Regions from separate parts of the Paenarthrobacter sp. YJN-5 genome, predicted to be linked through region 2. Evidence: riboswitches for the same ligand, from Rfam matches in the RefSeq annotation. Region 2 holds a riboswitch; each other region holds the start of a gene.
The links. A riboswitch is a leader RNA that binds a small molecule or an ion and turns the genes downstream of it on or off. The one in region 2 is predicted to bind cyclic di-AMP.

Region 1 (5,142 bases), 230 kb from region 2:
CCACGTCCGCCAACCCCGCGGCTTCTTGGGGGACGTCCGGTTCGACGTCCTGCAGGGCGGCAAGCCAATCTTCGTAGCTGTCGCCGACCCTGACCTGCTCCCCCGCTATGCCGCCAAGAAGTTCAACCACCCCGCCAAGCTGCGGACCGAAGGTGTCACGGACCTGGCCCGGGCCGGGCATGCCCTGATCCACCACTTCGGAACCCGTCAAGAGGAAACGGACCAGCGGCTTGCCAAGCACCTCCACCTCGTCCAGTCCGGCCAAGGCCGCCAGGGCCAGATGGGCGGGATTCAGGACCACCCCGGCCTTGATCAGGACCTCGCCCTCGGCTGCTTCCTCCGCGGCTTTACGGATGTGCTGCCCGTTGCGGGGCTCCCCGGGTTTGGCGGCTCCGCCGAGCGCAAGTACCGGCAGGCCGTCGTCGTCCGTGGTGATGACGCCGCTCTCGCTGCGCAGTACTGCCTTGGCCCCGGGCGGAATGAGTCCGCCGGTAACGATCGGGCTGGCTTGGTACGGGGCAAGGCGCTGCCCCGGTTCGCTCAGTATCCAGGGTCCGCTGCCGTTGACAGCCCACCCATCCATGGCGGACGAGGCATAGTGGGGCATGTCCTGGAGAGCCAGTACATCCGAGGAAAGCGTCCGGCCGAGCGCAGCCCTCAGGGGAACGGGGCTCGCGGGGATGGGAGCAGCAACCTCAAAGGCGCGCTGCCGGGCCTCCTGCCAGGTATGTGCCGCGTGGTGGCCCTGTTCCGGGGCCGCGGTCATTCCGATTCTGCCCCGGGTTCCGGGTATTGCTTAGCCACTTGGCGTGCCAAGCCGAGGGCAGCACTCATGGCCGCGTCGTCGTTGGCTTGCCCGATACCCCGGGCCATTCCGGCCGCATAGCCGGCAATGAACGTGGTCAGGGGTGCAGCGGGACGCACTACGGAATGCGCCGCAACGCCGGCAACGGCGAGGACCTCGTTGACATCCACCTCGACGCCTTCAAGTTCGAATGCCTGCAGCAGCATGCGGCACCATTCCTCGAGAGTCTCTTCCTGGCTCTTCACGTCCGCCTCCTGCTGTTTGTCTATGCCCAGTACCGCGGCGTCTGCCCACGTGTCCACGTCATCCGTGGAACCACTGGGAACAGGCACCGCCATCACCTTCAGCCTAGCAAGCAGGCGGAACACTGAAGAGTTCGTTAACCCTCCCTCGCCCGATGCCAGGGCCACTTCCCTTTCCATGGCCTGTGTGCTGTAGATCCCCAGCAACGGCTGCTTGCGCCCGTCCGGGGACACGGCCATGGCGCCCTCGGTCTCCGGCGTGGCAATCAGCGCAGCCAACAACGCTTGCACACCGCGGGAGGCATGCGGCATGTCGCACGCGAGGACCAGGGTCCAAGGGGCGGCCCCTCGATCCGCCAGGGCAGCCAGGCCTACGGCAATCGCCGCAGCAGGACCGGCGAACACAGGTTCCTCCCGTGCAGTCAGCACGCCGGGCGGCAAGGTGCCGGGATCGGGGCCAACCACCACGGTTGCCACAGCACCCCGGGCTGCGTCCAGGGCATGCGAAAGCAGGGTGGCGCCGTCGTAGGTCAGCGAAGGTTTGGGCACACCGCCAAGGCGGGTGGCCCTGCCACCCGCCAAGATCACTGCGTTGAACTCCATCCGCCCAGATTACCGGTGCCGCACAGGATTGCCGGTGCCGCATAAGGCGGACGCACATCAATCAGGCAGCGGATTCCGGCAAGAGGAACGGATCCCAGTCCGGCGCAGGCTTCTCGAGTTCTTTGATCTGCCACATGGTTCCGGAGGGAACGCCGGGTGTGAAACGGAGTTTCCAACCCATCTCTGCCGGCGTGTGGTCGCTCTTGGCGTTATTGCATTTCAGGCACGCCGCAACCAGGTTTTCCCAGGAATCCGCGCCGCCCCTGGATTTGGGGTGGACGTGGTCTATGGTGTGGGCTGTCTTACCGCAGTAGGCGCAGCGGTGGCCGTCGCGGCGGAGAACTCCGCGCCGGCTGACGGCCGTAATCCTGTTGTACCGCGGCCGGATGTAGCGATTGAGGAGGATCACGGACGGGCGTCCCAGAATCTCCTGCGGCCCGACGACAGGTTCGCCGCCTTCGGCCACTACGCTTGCTTTTCCGGTGAGCACAAGGACCAGCGCCCGGCGGAAGGTAACTACCGCCAGCGGTTCATATCCAGCATTCAGAACGAGTGTGCGCATGCACGTACCTCTTAACGGCCGCACCCGCCAGGGGCACGAGGGCCGGCTGCCCTCTGCATGTACGGGCTGTGGATCGACACCATAAGAGTAAGCACCTATATGCCATATCAACGAATTATCAGTGGAATTAGCTTGTGATGTCGCCCACAGGCCCCGGCCCTGACCCTTAAGACGGAAATACCCCGCAGGTGAAACCTGCGGGGTATTTCCTTAAAGTTCGATCAGCCGTTGACCCGGATGAAGACCGGACCGGAGCCGACGTTGACGCTGAACAGAGCAGTGGTGGATCCGTTCCATCCGCCATGCACTGCCATGCCGTTGCCGACGTAGACGGCGATGTGGGCCTGTCCGGCCAGGCCACCGTTGGCGTAGTAAGCGAGGTCGCCCGGCTGGGCTTCCGCTGCGCTGACCGTACGTCCAAGGGAAAGGTAACCCGCAGGCCAGTCATGGAAGTTGATACCCACGGCTGCGAGGGAGTTGGTAACCAACATGGTGCAGTCCTGGGTCACGCCGAGCTGGGCGTAGGCTGCAGCGGCAATGGCCGCACCGAGGCCACTGGAAGCAGCCGGAGCCTTTGCTGCCGGTGCGGCGTTGCTGACTGCCACGGTCGCGCCGCCACCAGCGTTGGAAGCTGAGACAGTGGCTTCCCGTGCGGTGCTCTTCGCTTCAGCCTTGGCCGGGGCTTTCTCCACGACGGGCGCGGGCGCCTCGACCGTGGTGACAACCGGGCTCTCGTAGGAGATGGCAACGGTGGAGTCAGCGGCGATGGTGGATTGCACAACGGACTGGATGTCCAGGGAGGTGGTTGAGGTGGACTCGCGATCCACATTGGTATCCGCCGCATTGGCAGCAACGCCACTGGTCAGGACCAAGCCCGAAGCCGCGGCGATCACTGCTGCCTGGCGGCCGACGCCACCGGCGTTCACCGAAACTGCCTTTGCAATCACGGCAAGTGAGCTGGTCTTGGGAGCCTCGGCCCGGTGCCGCGCAACCTTGTTTGCACTGGTCATGATGATCTCTTTTCGTTTCCGCGTGCCGCTGGGAAGCACGCGGGTCATGGGCAGGCCAGCACCTGGGGGCGCGCTGGCTTACCTGGACGGTTCTTAGCGCAGGGTGAAGAAGGAGGAGGTTCCGGTAGAAGCTACCGAGTGAAGCAGCGTGCCCTGGCTGGGGTTCAGGGCACTGACCATCATGCCGTTGCCGACGTAAATACCAACGTGGGCACCGCCGTTCTGCATGACGAGGTCGCCGGGAGCGGGAGTGCTGGTGGGCTTCATGGCGGTCCATGCATTGACGCGGGGAATGCTGATGCCGGCCTGTGCGTAAACCCACTGGGTGAAGCCGGAGCAGTCCCAACCGTTGGGGGTGGTGCCGCCCCAGACGTACGGGTGGCCGATGCCGGTGTACGCGATTGCTGCGAGGCCCGAAGCCGCGGCGCTGGCTGCGGAATCCTTGGAGCCGGCGGACTTGGCGGTGACTGCGGCCTCGCCCTGGCCGGCATTCTGGTTGCCGTTGGCCTGGGAGCGCTGCGTGGTCTGGGAAGCGCGCTGGATCTTGGGGGCTTCCTTGGTAACCACAACGGGGCTCTCAAAGGAAACAGTGGCGGTTGGTTCCGCCGTGACGACGGCGGTGGTCACCAGCTGCTGTGCGCTGGACTCAGCCTTGGAAACGTCAGTATCCGCTGCCTGGGCAGGAAGGCCGACGCTGAGGACCAGGCCCGATGCTGCTGCAAGGACTGCGGCCTGGCGGCCGACGGTTCCGGCATTCGCTGAAACAGCCTTGGAAAGAGTGTTCAACGGGGTAACCGTCTGGGCGCGGTGGCGCGCAGAAGTAGTGCGTGATGACACGAAGGTAGCCTCTCCCAATGCCTGCGAGGTGAGCTGTCGGATTCGGATGGGAGTCATCCGGCCACACGCCGTTGGAAGCGTTTGTGACTTAACCCCAAGGCCCTCTTTCGAAGACCAAAATTGGTTCCCCCGCCCCTGCCAGACGAATTATGCGAACGGACCTTGAGTGGTGGCAGAGCTAGGCAATCCACCCAAGTGCATCGGCCCCCTAAAAAGCCGATGCGCTTTGTACGGTACAACAGTTGAACGCAAATGTCACATTCAGATCACGGGGCGTGTCAAGAATGCGAGAGACGACCATCAACTCGGGTTAGAGCCAGCCCATGGGGTCGACGACTTCGCCGTTGACCTGGACTTCGAAGTGGAGGTGGCAGCCGGTGGAAGCGCCCGTGGTGCCGCTCAAGGCAACGGTATCTCCGCGATTCACGGTGTCGCCGACCTTGACGTTGAATGACGACAAGTGGTTGTAGGTGGTTTCCAGGCCGTTGCCATGGTCCACTACCACGCGGTTGCCTCCACCGTATTCATGCCAACCCGCAAAGGTGACCTTGCCTGCCGCAGCAGCGTGGACTGCCGTGCCGCACTGGGCCACGAAGTCCTGGCCGCGGTGGAAATCGCCGCTGCCGCCTGTCAGCGGGCTGATGCGGTAGCCGAACGGTGATGCAGTGCTGAGGGTATCCAAGGGGCTGGCCATGGTGCCCTTGGAGGAGCTGGCCTGGATGCTTCCTACGGACTGGGCGCTCAGCAACTGCTTGAGCTTGCCGTCGGGATCCGCCTTGGTTGCCACCGCGGCGCGGCTGAAGTCGATCTTGGCGGACGCTTCCGCGGAGACCTCGGGCTGGCTCCCGCCGCCCACAGCCAGTGCGGCCTCAGTCTGCCCGGACTCGGACGTGGCCATGACGGGACTCGTTGCAGGCAGGCCGACAGTGAGCGCAAGACCGGTAGCAGCGAGTGCTACGCCGGCCTTCTGCCCTACACCACTGGCTGCTGCGAAATCGGCCACCTGGCGCATCGGGCTCTTACGGCGGCGCACCTGACGCTGGGTGTCGCGGGGCCGGATCTCCGATACTACGCGGGCTGGCC
Region 2 (5,142 bases):
GGCTTCTCCGTCTCCAGCACGGTCAAGGCGCTGGTCGGGTAGCGGGTGGCGGCATCCATGTAGGCGTCGTGGTCCGAGTCCCGGGAAGCCAGACGCATGGCAAGGTCCTGCACGCCCGGCATGTGGGAGATCACCATCAACGTAGTAACTGTGTCCGGTACGTGGTTGATGACCGCGAGCATCTCTGTGGCCGAGGCTGCGTACAGCCCGTTCTCGAGCTTGGGCGTAGGAGCTTTTTCGCCCAGTTCATCGCAGATCCACGTGCAGGTCTGGCGCGTGCGGAGCGCCGAGGAACACAGGATGAAATCAGGGACCACCTTGTGCTTCAACAGCCATTTTCCGGCCAACGGGGCTTCGCGGTGCCCGCGTTCCTCGAGGGGGCGTTCATGGTCGGGCACACCCACGGGCCAGTCCGCCTTGGCGTGGCGCATGATCACAAGCCGTCTCAGGTGGTGGTCGCTCATCCAAATACTTTATAGCCGCGCCAGCCAGATGCTCACTGACCAGACAAGACGAAAGGCGGCACATTCCGTCAGCGCCGTGGTTGCTCGAGTGAGCGCAGGCGCAGAGGGATGTGCCGCCTTTCGGCAGTTACAGGATCAGATCGAGTATTCCGGAGCGGCCCAGACGATGACCTCGGGGTGCTCGTAAAAACGGTAGCCCTGGCCACGGACCGTGCGAACGGTGTTGGCGAGGCGGCCCAGCTTGGAGCGGAGACGACGGATGTGGACGTCGATGGTGCGCTCGTTGGGGACTTCCTCGGCGTTCCGCCACAGGCCTTCGAGGAGCTCGTCACGGCCCACCGTGCGGGTGCCGTTCTCCACGAGGTAGTTGAGGAGTTCGAATTCCTTGAACGTCAGGTTCAGCGATTCGCCGTCGAGGTGGACTTCGCGGCGGGCGAGGTCGATGAGCACGCCGGACGGGCGCGCCTCCTGCTGGGGCGCCGGACGCGCGGCTTCGGTGCGCTGGCGTGCGGCGACGGTGGGGTCACCGAACGTGGAACGTACGACGTCGAGTGCCGACCCGGGTGCGCTGGCGGGAGCAACGGCGACGGCGGCATAGCTTTCCGCGCCGGTCACGAGCGACTGGGCGTAAGCACGAATTTCCTGGGCCAGCTTGGCAATGGAGGTCCCGGCAGCAGCTGCGGTCTCTTCGTCAATGCCCATGTAGAGCACGAATCCGCGGGCTACGTTGTCATTGGCCACGGGCCGGAGGCGCTCGGACTGGGCCACCACCGGAGTGGGTGCCGTCATGGCTGCGGGCTCGGTAGCGGCAGGCACGGCGCGCAACTGTCCGTAGGAGTTCGGGTTGTAGCCCTGGGGAACGTAGCCCGGAGCCTGCTGGGCAGCAGCCTGGGTACCGGGTGCGTAACCGGGGCGGTTACCGAAACCGGGGCGGAGGCCGGCGTTGGAAGCGGCCTTGTTGGCGTTACGGACGGAGATGTGGACGTATCCGGATGCAACTGACATGGAGTGCTTACCTCAAAAGTGAATAGCCGTCATCGCGGCTTCGAATGCTGGTGTCCCCGCAATGAGTTTTGGGGAGGGGCGCCCAACGGTGGGCTAGGGGGCGAATGCCTGAAACTTTTCTTGGGGTGGGAAGTTAGGCTTGCATTCGACAACAGCGGGACTCGTCGCCAGCGGGTGTGCTGGAGAAGATTGCTGCGGCTGCAGGTGCTGTTGAGTTCTTGTTCACATTGGAAGTGTGCAACGTAACAATGACAACACGCAAGTAACAAAGGGCGGAAACGTCCACATTCTGAGATAAGCGCGAGTATTGTGCCGCAAATCACAATTCAGCGGATCGCAAAAATGAATGCGGTTTTGTTCGGTCAAGGGCAGAAATATTGCGTTCTGGCTGAACTTTCTTCGATCAATGGGGCATGATGCCCCTCTGGATTCCCGCGAGCGCCCGACCAGCGGAATCTCACGATCTGAAACGGATGCTGTCCAATCGAAGTGGACGCCAGGCTCGATATTCAGGCTTCCAATCTGCTAAAAGCTCCGAACGCCACCTGCGAACCCCCGTGCAGCCTCAGTGTCCCCGATTGTCGCGGCGCCGTGGCGCATCCTGCCCCGCCCTTCGTTGGGGCACATCCCGACCGCGGCGAATCCGGCAAGGCGACGCACCGGCGTCGTGATCTCTGTTACCTAAATGTGACTTTCGCTTTAACCTCCTGTACCGTCGAACGAGTGGGTCGCCCCAACCTTGGCCCACACCCGGGATGCGCCGAGCTCTGCCACTTCCCGGAGTTCCGTTCTGATTTCGAGGCAGAGACGGGGGACCCAGAGTCTCCGGGCCAGGCATTGCGCCGGTCCTTGGGGTGAAGCCGCAGCTACACGCGCGGCCGGATGACCTCATCCGAACCCGACAGCTAACTCCGCAGGCGCTGAGAGGTAATCACACATGTCTGAATTCAAGGATCAGTCGCGCCATGAGGCGCGTCACCGTGACGAGAACAACGCTCCCCTGACCAAGTCGCAGAATGTTCTGAAGAACGCTGCCCGCCAGGGTAGGACCGGCCACCGCATGTCGGTAGCAGCCGGCGTCGTCGCAGCCGCGCTGGGCGTTGCATCGCTCGGGCAGGCCGCAAACGCCACGTTCAACCTTCCGGAGATGAGCCAGGCGGCACAGACCCAGGCTTCGGTCCAGGTGGACCCGCAGACCCGCGAGAACGCTGCCGCTGAAGCCGCCGCCCAGGCTGAGGCCGCCAAGCGCGCCGCTGCTGAAAAGGCCGCAGCTGCGAAGGCCGCTGCTGAAAAGGCTGCTGCGGAGAAGGCCGCCGCCGAAAAGGCAGCAGCTGACAAGGCCGCCGCCGAGCAGGCTGCTGCTGCCCAGGCTGCCGCTGAGAAGGCTGCAGCCGACGCCGCCGCCAAGGCCGCTGCGGACAAGGCTGCGGCAGAAGCTGCTGCCGCCGCTGCCGCCCCCAAGGCCGTTGACGATCCTGCCGCTGCCAAGGCCTACGCTGCCAGCATTCTGGCCAACTACGGCTGGGGTCCGGGTGAAATGACCGCCCTGAACACGCTGTGGGAAAAGGAATCGAACTGGCGCACCACTGCCACCAACGCTTCCAGCGGTGCTTACGGCATTGTCCAGTCGCTGCCCGCCGGCAAGATGGCTTCCGCCGGTGCTGACTGGCAGACCAACTACCAGACCCAGATCAAGTGGGGTCTGAACTACATCAAGGAACGCTACGGCTCGCCGTCGGCAGCCCTGGCATTCCACCTGGCCAACAACTGGTACTAAACCCGGACGTTGCCTGAGATGCCGCTCCCGTTGCCGCCACACGCACCAGTACCTACTGGAGCGTGTGGCGGAAACGGGGGCGGCTTTGGCGTTTAACTAGGCTTCGGGTTCCTGCTCCACCGCACGCCGGACTGCTTCCACCGACGCCGCCACATCGGCGTCGTCCGTGGACCAGTTGCTGACGGAGATCCGCAGGATATCCCGCCCCTGCCAGGAAGACCCTGACATCCACACGACGCCTTCTGCCATGAGCCGCTGGGTAATCCTGCGCGTCCGTTCGTCGGTCCCGAAACTCACCGAGACCTGCGTGAACACCACGTCATTGAGCACTTCCACCCCGGGGATCGAGGATAGGCCGTCAGCGAGCGCCCGCGCGTTCGCGGCCAGCCGCTCCACCATGTCGATGACACCGTTCCGGCCCAACTGGCGCAAGGCTGCCCACACAGGAATTCCGCGGGCGCGGCGGGACATCTCCGGAACTTTCTCGAAAGGGTCCCCCGGCCCGGCATCCGTCGCTATCAGGTAACTCGTATGAACGCTGAAGGCACGCCTCATGGCTTCGGGGCGGGCCACGATTGCCAGGCCGCAATCGTAAGGAACGTTGAGTGTCTTATGGGCATCGGTGGCCCAGGAATCGGCGAGCTCCACACCTGCCAGGCGTTCCCGCAGTTTCGGGCTCGCAGCCGCCCATAAACCGAAGGCGCCGTCCACGTGGACCCACGCCCCGCGGTCGCGGGCCACTGCGATGGAGTCAGCCATGGGATCGAAGGCACCCGAGTGCAGGTTGCCTGCCTGGAGGCATACGATCGCCGGGCCGGGTTGCTCTCCCATGGCGTCCTCAAGCGCATCAGGCAGGATCCGGCCTTCCCTGTCTGCGTCCACGGGAACACATGTCCCCAGGCCCAGGTACCTCAAAGCGAGGTCCACCGCAGCGTGCCGCTCCCGCCCCGCGAACACTGTGATCCTCGGTGCCCCGGACAGGCCGAGGCCTTCCAGGTCCCAGCCGGCCTCATCCATCAGGTGCTGTCTTCCCGCGGCAAGCCCGACGAAGTTGGCGGTCGTGGCCCCCGTGGTGAAGCCGACGTCGGAGGTGGCGGGCAAGTGCAACAAGTCAAGCAACCAATCGGCCGCAGACTCCTCGATCGCTGCCGCCGCCGGGGTGGCAAAACGCAGGCCCGCGTTTTGGTCCCACGCGGAGACAAGCCAATCCGCCGCCATGGCAGCCGGCAAGGTGCCGCCCATGACCCAGCCGTAGAAACGTCCGGACTGGATGGCCATCAGTCCCGGTTCGGCCAGTGCAGCCAGCTCATCAACGACGGCGGCGGCATCGGCAGGTTCGTCGGGGAGCCGCGGCAGGATGCTTGCGGCGACCTGGTCGGCGTCGGACTTTGGGCGGACTGAACGGGTGGGCACCGACGCGAGCCAATTGGTGGCGTGCACCATGGCACGCTCCAATGCAGCACCGTATGCCTCCGGCAACGCTGACATGCGCACAGCCTACTCCCGCCCGGGCGGGTGGAACAGGGCTAGAACGTGAGCGTGATGACGTGGCCGCCGTCGTCGTGCCTCACGGTCTCAACAGCCACCGCCGAGTAGTCGGGAATCCGCCACATGCCAGGTTCCAGTTCCGCTTGGTGCGCGGCGGCCTTGCCTACAACCACTGTCCGCATCCCGGCGGCCCTTGCTGCGGCAATGCCTGCGGGTGCGTCCTCGAAAACCACGACGTCGGCCGGGTCGGCACCGAGCAAAGCCGCGGCTTTGAGGTATCCCTGCGGATGCGGCTTGCCGCGTGTTACGGCTTCGGCGGTGACCGCCGTCGAAGGCATGGCGAGTCCGGCGGCCTGCATGCGGATATCGGCGAGGATGCGGTCGGCCGAAGTGACCAGTGCGATGGCC
Region 3 (5,142 bases), on a different replicon from region 2:
TGACGGGCAGTGCCCCTCACGACCAAGGACAAGGACCACCGCGCATGGAGCAGAAGCAACGCCCGGATCACCACCGTCCCGGACCGCGGCCGGTCCCCGGGCCCGACCGGCCCACCGTCCTCACCGGACTGCGTGATTTTGTCGACTCGATCGCGAACACCAACCCGGCCCGTCTGGCGTTCACGGTCTTCGTTTTCGTCATCCTGCTCTTTACCGGCCTGCTGTCCCTGCCGGCTTCCTCCGCATCGGGTGAATCCACGCCCCTGCACCAGGCCATGTTCACGGCAGTGTCCAGCGTCTGCGTCACGGGCCTGACGGTGGTATCAACGGCCACGCACTGGTCCTTCTTCGGGCAACTGGTCATCCTCATAGGCATCTTCGTGGGTGGTTTGGGTACCTTGACCCTCGCCTCCCTGCTGGCCCTCATGGTCAGCAAGCGGCTGGGTGTCCGTGGCAAACTCATTGCCCAGGAAGCCATGAACAACGCGGGCCGGCTCGGCGAAGTGGGTACCCTCCTGCGGATCGTCATTGTCACGTCCGTGGTGATCGAGGCCGCCCTTGCCCTGGCCCTGATTCCCCGGTTCATGCTCCTGGGCGAACCGTTCTGGCAGTCGGTCTGGCACGGAGTCTTCTACTCGATCTCCTCCTTCAACAACGCCGGCTTCACGCCCCACTCCGACGGCATTGTCCCGTACGAGACAGACCTCTGGATCCTCATCCCGCTCATGCTGGGCGTTTTCCTGGGCAGCCTCGGCTTTCCCGTGGTGATGGTCCTCCAGCAAAACGGCCTGAACTGGAAGAAGTGGAACCTCCACACCAAGCTCACCATCCAGGTGTCCTTCATCCTGCTGCTCGCAGGTACCGTCCTCTGGGCCCTGATGGAGTGGGACAACACCCGGACCATCGGCACCATGACGGCCGGCGAGAAAGTTGTCCATTCGCTGTTCGCGTCCGTGATGACGCGGTCCGGCGGGTTCAACCTGGTGGACCAGAACCAGCTGGAGCCCACCACCATGCTGCTCACGGATGCGCTCATGTTCGCCGGCGGCGGCTCCGCCTCCACGGCCGGTGGCATCAAAGTGACCACCATTGCCGTCATGTTCCTCGCCATTGTTGCCGAGGCCCGAGGCGACGCCGACGTCAAGGTCTACGGCCGCACCATCCCCCAAGGCACCATGCGGGTGGCCATCTCGGTGATCGTTGCCGGAGCCACCCTGGTCTCCGTCGCCGCATTCCTGTTGCTTTCCATCAGCGGCGCTTCACTGGACAGGGTGCTCTTTGAAACCATTTCCGCCTTTGCCACCGTGGGACTGAGCACCAACCTCAGTGCCGAGCTGCCGCCGTCGGGCGTTTACGTCCTCACAGCCCTCATGTTCGCCGGCCGGTTGGGGACTGTCACCCTTGCTGCGGGCCTGGCCCTGCGCCAGCGCAGCCAGCTGTTCCACTACCCGGAAGAGCGACCCATCATTGGCTGAGAACCTGACGGCAGGCACCGGAGCCAGGGGTTAGAGCCATCCCTGGGGGTTGACGGTCTGTCCGTTGAGCAGGACCTCGAAGTGCAGGTGGCAGCCGGTGGAGTTTCCGGTGGTCCCGGCCGCTGCGATCCGTTGGCCCGCGCCGACGGTCGCGCCCACAGCGGTTTCGATGGCGGCCAGGTGGTTGTAGGTGCTTTTGAGTCCGTTGCCGTGGTCGACCACGATCCGGTTTCCGCCGCCATAGGGTGACCAGCCGGCCTCCACAACGGTCCCGGCGCCCGCAGCGAACACCGCGGTTTGGCAGGCCGCGACGAGATCCTGGCCGGTGTGAAGTTCACCTGTTCCGGTGATCGGGCTGGTTCGGATGCCAAACGGCGACGCAATGGACATGCTGGCCAACGGCGCTCCGAGCCGGCCCGAGGACGCAGCAGGGGACGTGCTGGCTCCCTTGGGGGCAGCCACCGCACCGGCCGCCGCTACCGGCGCCTTCGCGGGCGGGGCCGCCTTAGTGGTGACCCCCGGGCGTTCGAAACTGATCGACGCCCCCGCCGAGGCCTGCACCGGCGCGGCCGTTGCCGCGGAAGCTGCCACCTGTTCGGTGGTGGCGGTGGGAGCCGGGTTGGCGTGCGCGGCGGTCAGCGCGACGGTGAGGACCGTGGCCACGCCCAAGGTCGTCGCGGCTGTCACCTGTTTGCCCCGGCTCCAGGTCATGCCGCTGGCTGAGGCGTGGCGGGGTGTTCGGGCGGCCGCGGTCCGGGAGGCCGACAACGCCATGATGGCGGTGGTGGGTTTCCGGCGGCGGCCACGGGGAGATGAAGTTGCCACGCAAGGATCCTTTCGATCCGCCTGCGAAGTTAGCTGTCGGGTTCGGGCCAAGGAACAAGCCCGGCCGCGCATCGATTGCCCTCTGGCCCTCGACGCACGGCTTCACCCCAAGGCAGATTGGCTGCCGGTTCTGGGTCCTCCACCCCCGCCGCGGAAAAGATCGTCGATCAATGCCACCGGCGGGGTTCAGCGTGCGGCATCAAAGGCTTTTATTACAGAAAAACCTGAATCAATAGTAGCGACAAAGCCCGATCGTTACAATTCCGTGACCAAGCCAGTCCATGACGTGCCACGACAGGCCGGGCCGCGCTTGGAATCCACCATACCTGAAGGAATCTTCAGATGATCAGTCGAGGCGGCCCGTAGTCCTTCGTGCCCGGTGGCCCAGTCAAAGGCCCATGGAGTCCAGCAGGGCATCTTCCTCTTCGGCTCCCCTGCGGTCCCGCCGGGACGGCTTGGAGCGGAGTTCCTCCCGGTCTTGCCCGTCGGGTTGGTCGTGTTCCTCGGCCCTGATGCGGGCGTGTTGCCGGGCCATATAGCCGAAGCCGACGAAAGCCAGGATCCCGAAGGTGATCCATTGCAGGGCGTAGGAAAGATTGGATCCTTCCTTCACGGCCGGGGCGGCCAAGGGCTGCGGCAGGTTTCCCGGCTGCGGGGATTCGGAGGCCATCAGGCCGTAGCTGCCGGTCATGAGGGGGTAACCGATTTCCTGCTGGTAGCCGGCCAGGTCGATGCTGGCCAGCTGGCCGGCGGGAGCGTCACGGCCCAGGTCCGGTTCGGCCGGTTTGATCCTGACAACGGCCTCGACCTGCCCTTCCGGTGGGGCGGGCACGCTGTCCGGGTAACCGGGGCGTTGGTTCCCGATCGGCAGCCACCCTCTGTTGATGACGATGGTTTCGCCGGTGGCGAGCCGGAAGGGAACGACGACTTCGTAGCCGGGCGCGGAATTGTTGGGCCGGTTGCGGATGATCCGCTGGTCCTGGGGCAGGTAGCGGCCTTCCACGGCTACGGTCATCCATTTGGCGTCGGGTGCGGGATTGTTGAAGTGTGCCCGGGCCTCAGCGAAGGGAACCGGTGGTTTGTCGTAGTTTTCCTGGACCCTGCGGATCTCCGCGACCGCCTGGTTCCGGCGGTCCATTTGCCAGTTTCCCAGGGCAAGGCAGGCCGCGGCGAAGGCCGCGGCGGCCAGGAGGTATCCCGCCCAGCGCCAGGACAGCAGAAAGCTGTAGCTCACGGGGCGTCCTCCTGTCCCCAGTGCCGGGTCAGCAGCGAGCGGATGGCGGTTGCTTCCGGGGCCAGGCGGTGGTCCTCGCCACGGGCCAGGAGGCCGTATTCGACCATGGTCCTGCCATCCTCGGCGTTCCCGGCCCGGACCCAGACACGGCGCCGGTTGATGTACAGGGAGATGATCAGTCCGAGCACGGCGAGGCCGGAGAACACCAGAACCCCTGCTTGGCCGGGGTCGCTGCGGACGTCGACGCCGATGTAGCGCTTGAGGCCGTCGAAGCTGATGCTTCCCTTGCCCTCGGGCAGCGTATAGGTGGCCCCGGGGCCGAGCGTGATGCCTTTGGCGGGGAGGTCGCGGCCGTTGAGCTGGGTCAGGTTCTTCACGTCCAGGCTGTACACGTTTTGAGGTTGCCCGGTATCCAGCCCGAGGTCTCCGTAGTAGGAATTCAGGTTCAATTGGGGGTTGAACGGGTCCGGATCGAAGCTGTAGGCCACGCCTGCCTCGTTGGTGACTGCCGAGGGCAGAAAGAATCCGACGAACCCCAGCTGGGAGGGTGCCGCGTCGGGGGCTTTGATCACGACGGTGGAGGTGTAGACGCCGTCGTTGGGGATGGAGACCACGGGGCCGCTGAAGGCGGTCTTTCCGGTGCCGTCCTTGATGGTGACGACGGGTGCGTAGCCGTTGCCCACCAGGAACATTCCGGTGGCGCCGAAATAGACCGGTTCGTTGACTTTCAGGATCTGCTGCCGCGTTGTGCCGTCCGCGCCGTCCTTGGTGGTCAGGGTGGCGGTGAAGTCAATCGGCTGGCCGAACTGTTTGGTTGATTCGCGGTCGAAGCGGACATCGAAGTTTTCCAGGGTGACGGCGAAAGGGGCCAGGGTGGCGGCGTCGAAATTGGTCCCCGGGGTGAAGGCATCGTAGCTGACCAGGGTGTTGACGAAAGTGCCGCCCTCGATGATGATTTTTTGTCCGCGGTAGCCGAACATCCCACCGATGGCGACGCAGACCAGCACCCCGATCAGTGAGGTGTGGAACAGCAGGTTCCCGGCTTCCCTCAGGTAGCCGCGTTCGGCTCCGACGGAGGGCAGGTCCCCGTCGGTGTCGCGGACGTGGACGCGGTAGCCGCGCTCTTTGAGCAGCCTGGCGGCGTCGGTGACCGCTTGTGCCGCCGGAACCGCGGCGTCGGCGGGCAGGATGAGGGTCCCGTATTGGGGCAGCCGGGAGAGCCGTTTGGGAGTGCGCGGTGGTTGTGAGCGCAGGGCCTTGTAGTGGGCCCTGGCCCGCGGGGTGACGCAGCCGATCAGGGACAGGAAGAGCAGGAGGTAGATGGCGGAGAACCAGGCGGACGCGTAGACGTCGAACAGTTGCAGCGCGTCGAGGATTTCACCGTATTCGGGGTTGTCTTTGATGTAGCGGGTCACCAGGGCCGGGTTGGCCGGGCGTTGGGGAAACAACGATCCCGGGACGGCGGCGATTGCCAGCAGGAGCAGCAGGAACAGGGCCGTTCGCATGCTGGTCATCTGCCGCCAGGCCCAGCGCATCATGCCCCTGGCGCCCAGCGGCGCGGTGACGGGCAGGGTTTCTGTGGTCCGGACGGGTCCCGGAGACTGGCGG

Region 1: it holds a riboswitch for cyclic di-AMP, as region 2 does, so the genes downstream of both, HMI59_RS16575 (C40 family peptidase) here and HMI59_RS17595 (hypothetical protein) in region 2, are expected to answer to the same signal.
Region 3: it holds a riboswitch for cyclic di-AMP, as region 2 does, so the genes downstream of both, HMI59_RS25375 (M23 family metallopeptidase) here and HMI59_RS17595 (hypothetical protein) in region 2, are expected to answer to the same signal.

What each region holds. Positions count from the first base shown of each region.
Region 1 is NZ_CP053544.1:3,579,384-3,584,525, forward strand. It holds gene HMI59_RS16555 (molybdopterin-binding protein) at 1-766, opposite strand, end outside; gene HMI59_RS16560 (NTP transferase domain-containing protein) at 763-1,650, opposite strand; gene HMI59_RS16565 (HNH endonuclease) at 1,712-2,212, opposite strand; gene HMI59_RS16570 (NlpC/P60 family protein) at 2,434-3,222, opposite strand; gene HMI59_RS16575 (C40 family peptidase) at 3,316-4,059, opposite strand; cyclic di-AMP (ydaO/yuaA leader) riboswitch at 4,064-4,230, opposite strand; gene HMI59_RS16580 (M23 family metallopeptidase) at 4,370-5,142, opposite strand, start outside.
Region 2 is NZ_CP053544.1:3,805,399-3,810,540, forward strand. It holds gene HMI59_RS17585 (histidine phosphatase family protein) at 1-464, opposite strand, end outside; gene HMI59_RS17590 (winged helix-turn-helix domain-containing protein) at 600-1,469, opposite strand; cyclic di-AMP (ydaO/yuaA leader) riboswitch at 2,248-2,401, shown strand; gene HMI59_RS17595 (hypothetical protein) at 2,407-3,246, shown strand; gene HMI59_RS17600 (pyridoxal-dependent decarboxylase) at 3,343-4,734, opposite strand; gene HMI59_RS17605 (HAD-IA family hydrolase) at 4,773-5,142, opposite strand, start outside.
Region 3 is NZ_CP053548.1:19,615-24,756, forward strand. It holds gene HMI59_RS25370 (TrkH family potassium uptake protein) at 45-1,475, shown strand; gene HMI59_RS25375 (M23 family metallopeptidase) at 1,506-2,300, opposite strand; cyclic di-AMP (ydaO/yuaA leader) riboswitch at 2,305-2,502, opposite strand; gene HMI59_RS25380 (SURF1 family protein) at 2,689-3,534, opposite strand; gene HMI59_RS25385 (cytochrome c biogenesis protein ResB) at 3,531-5,142, opposite strand, start outside.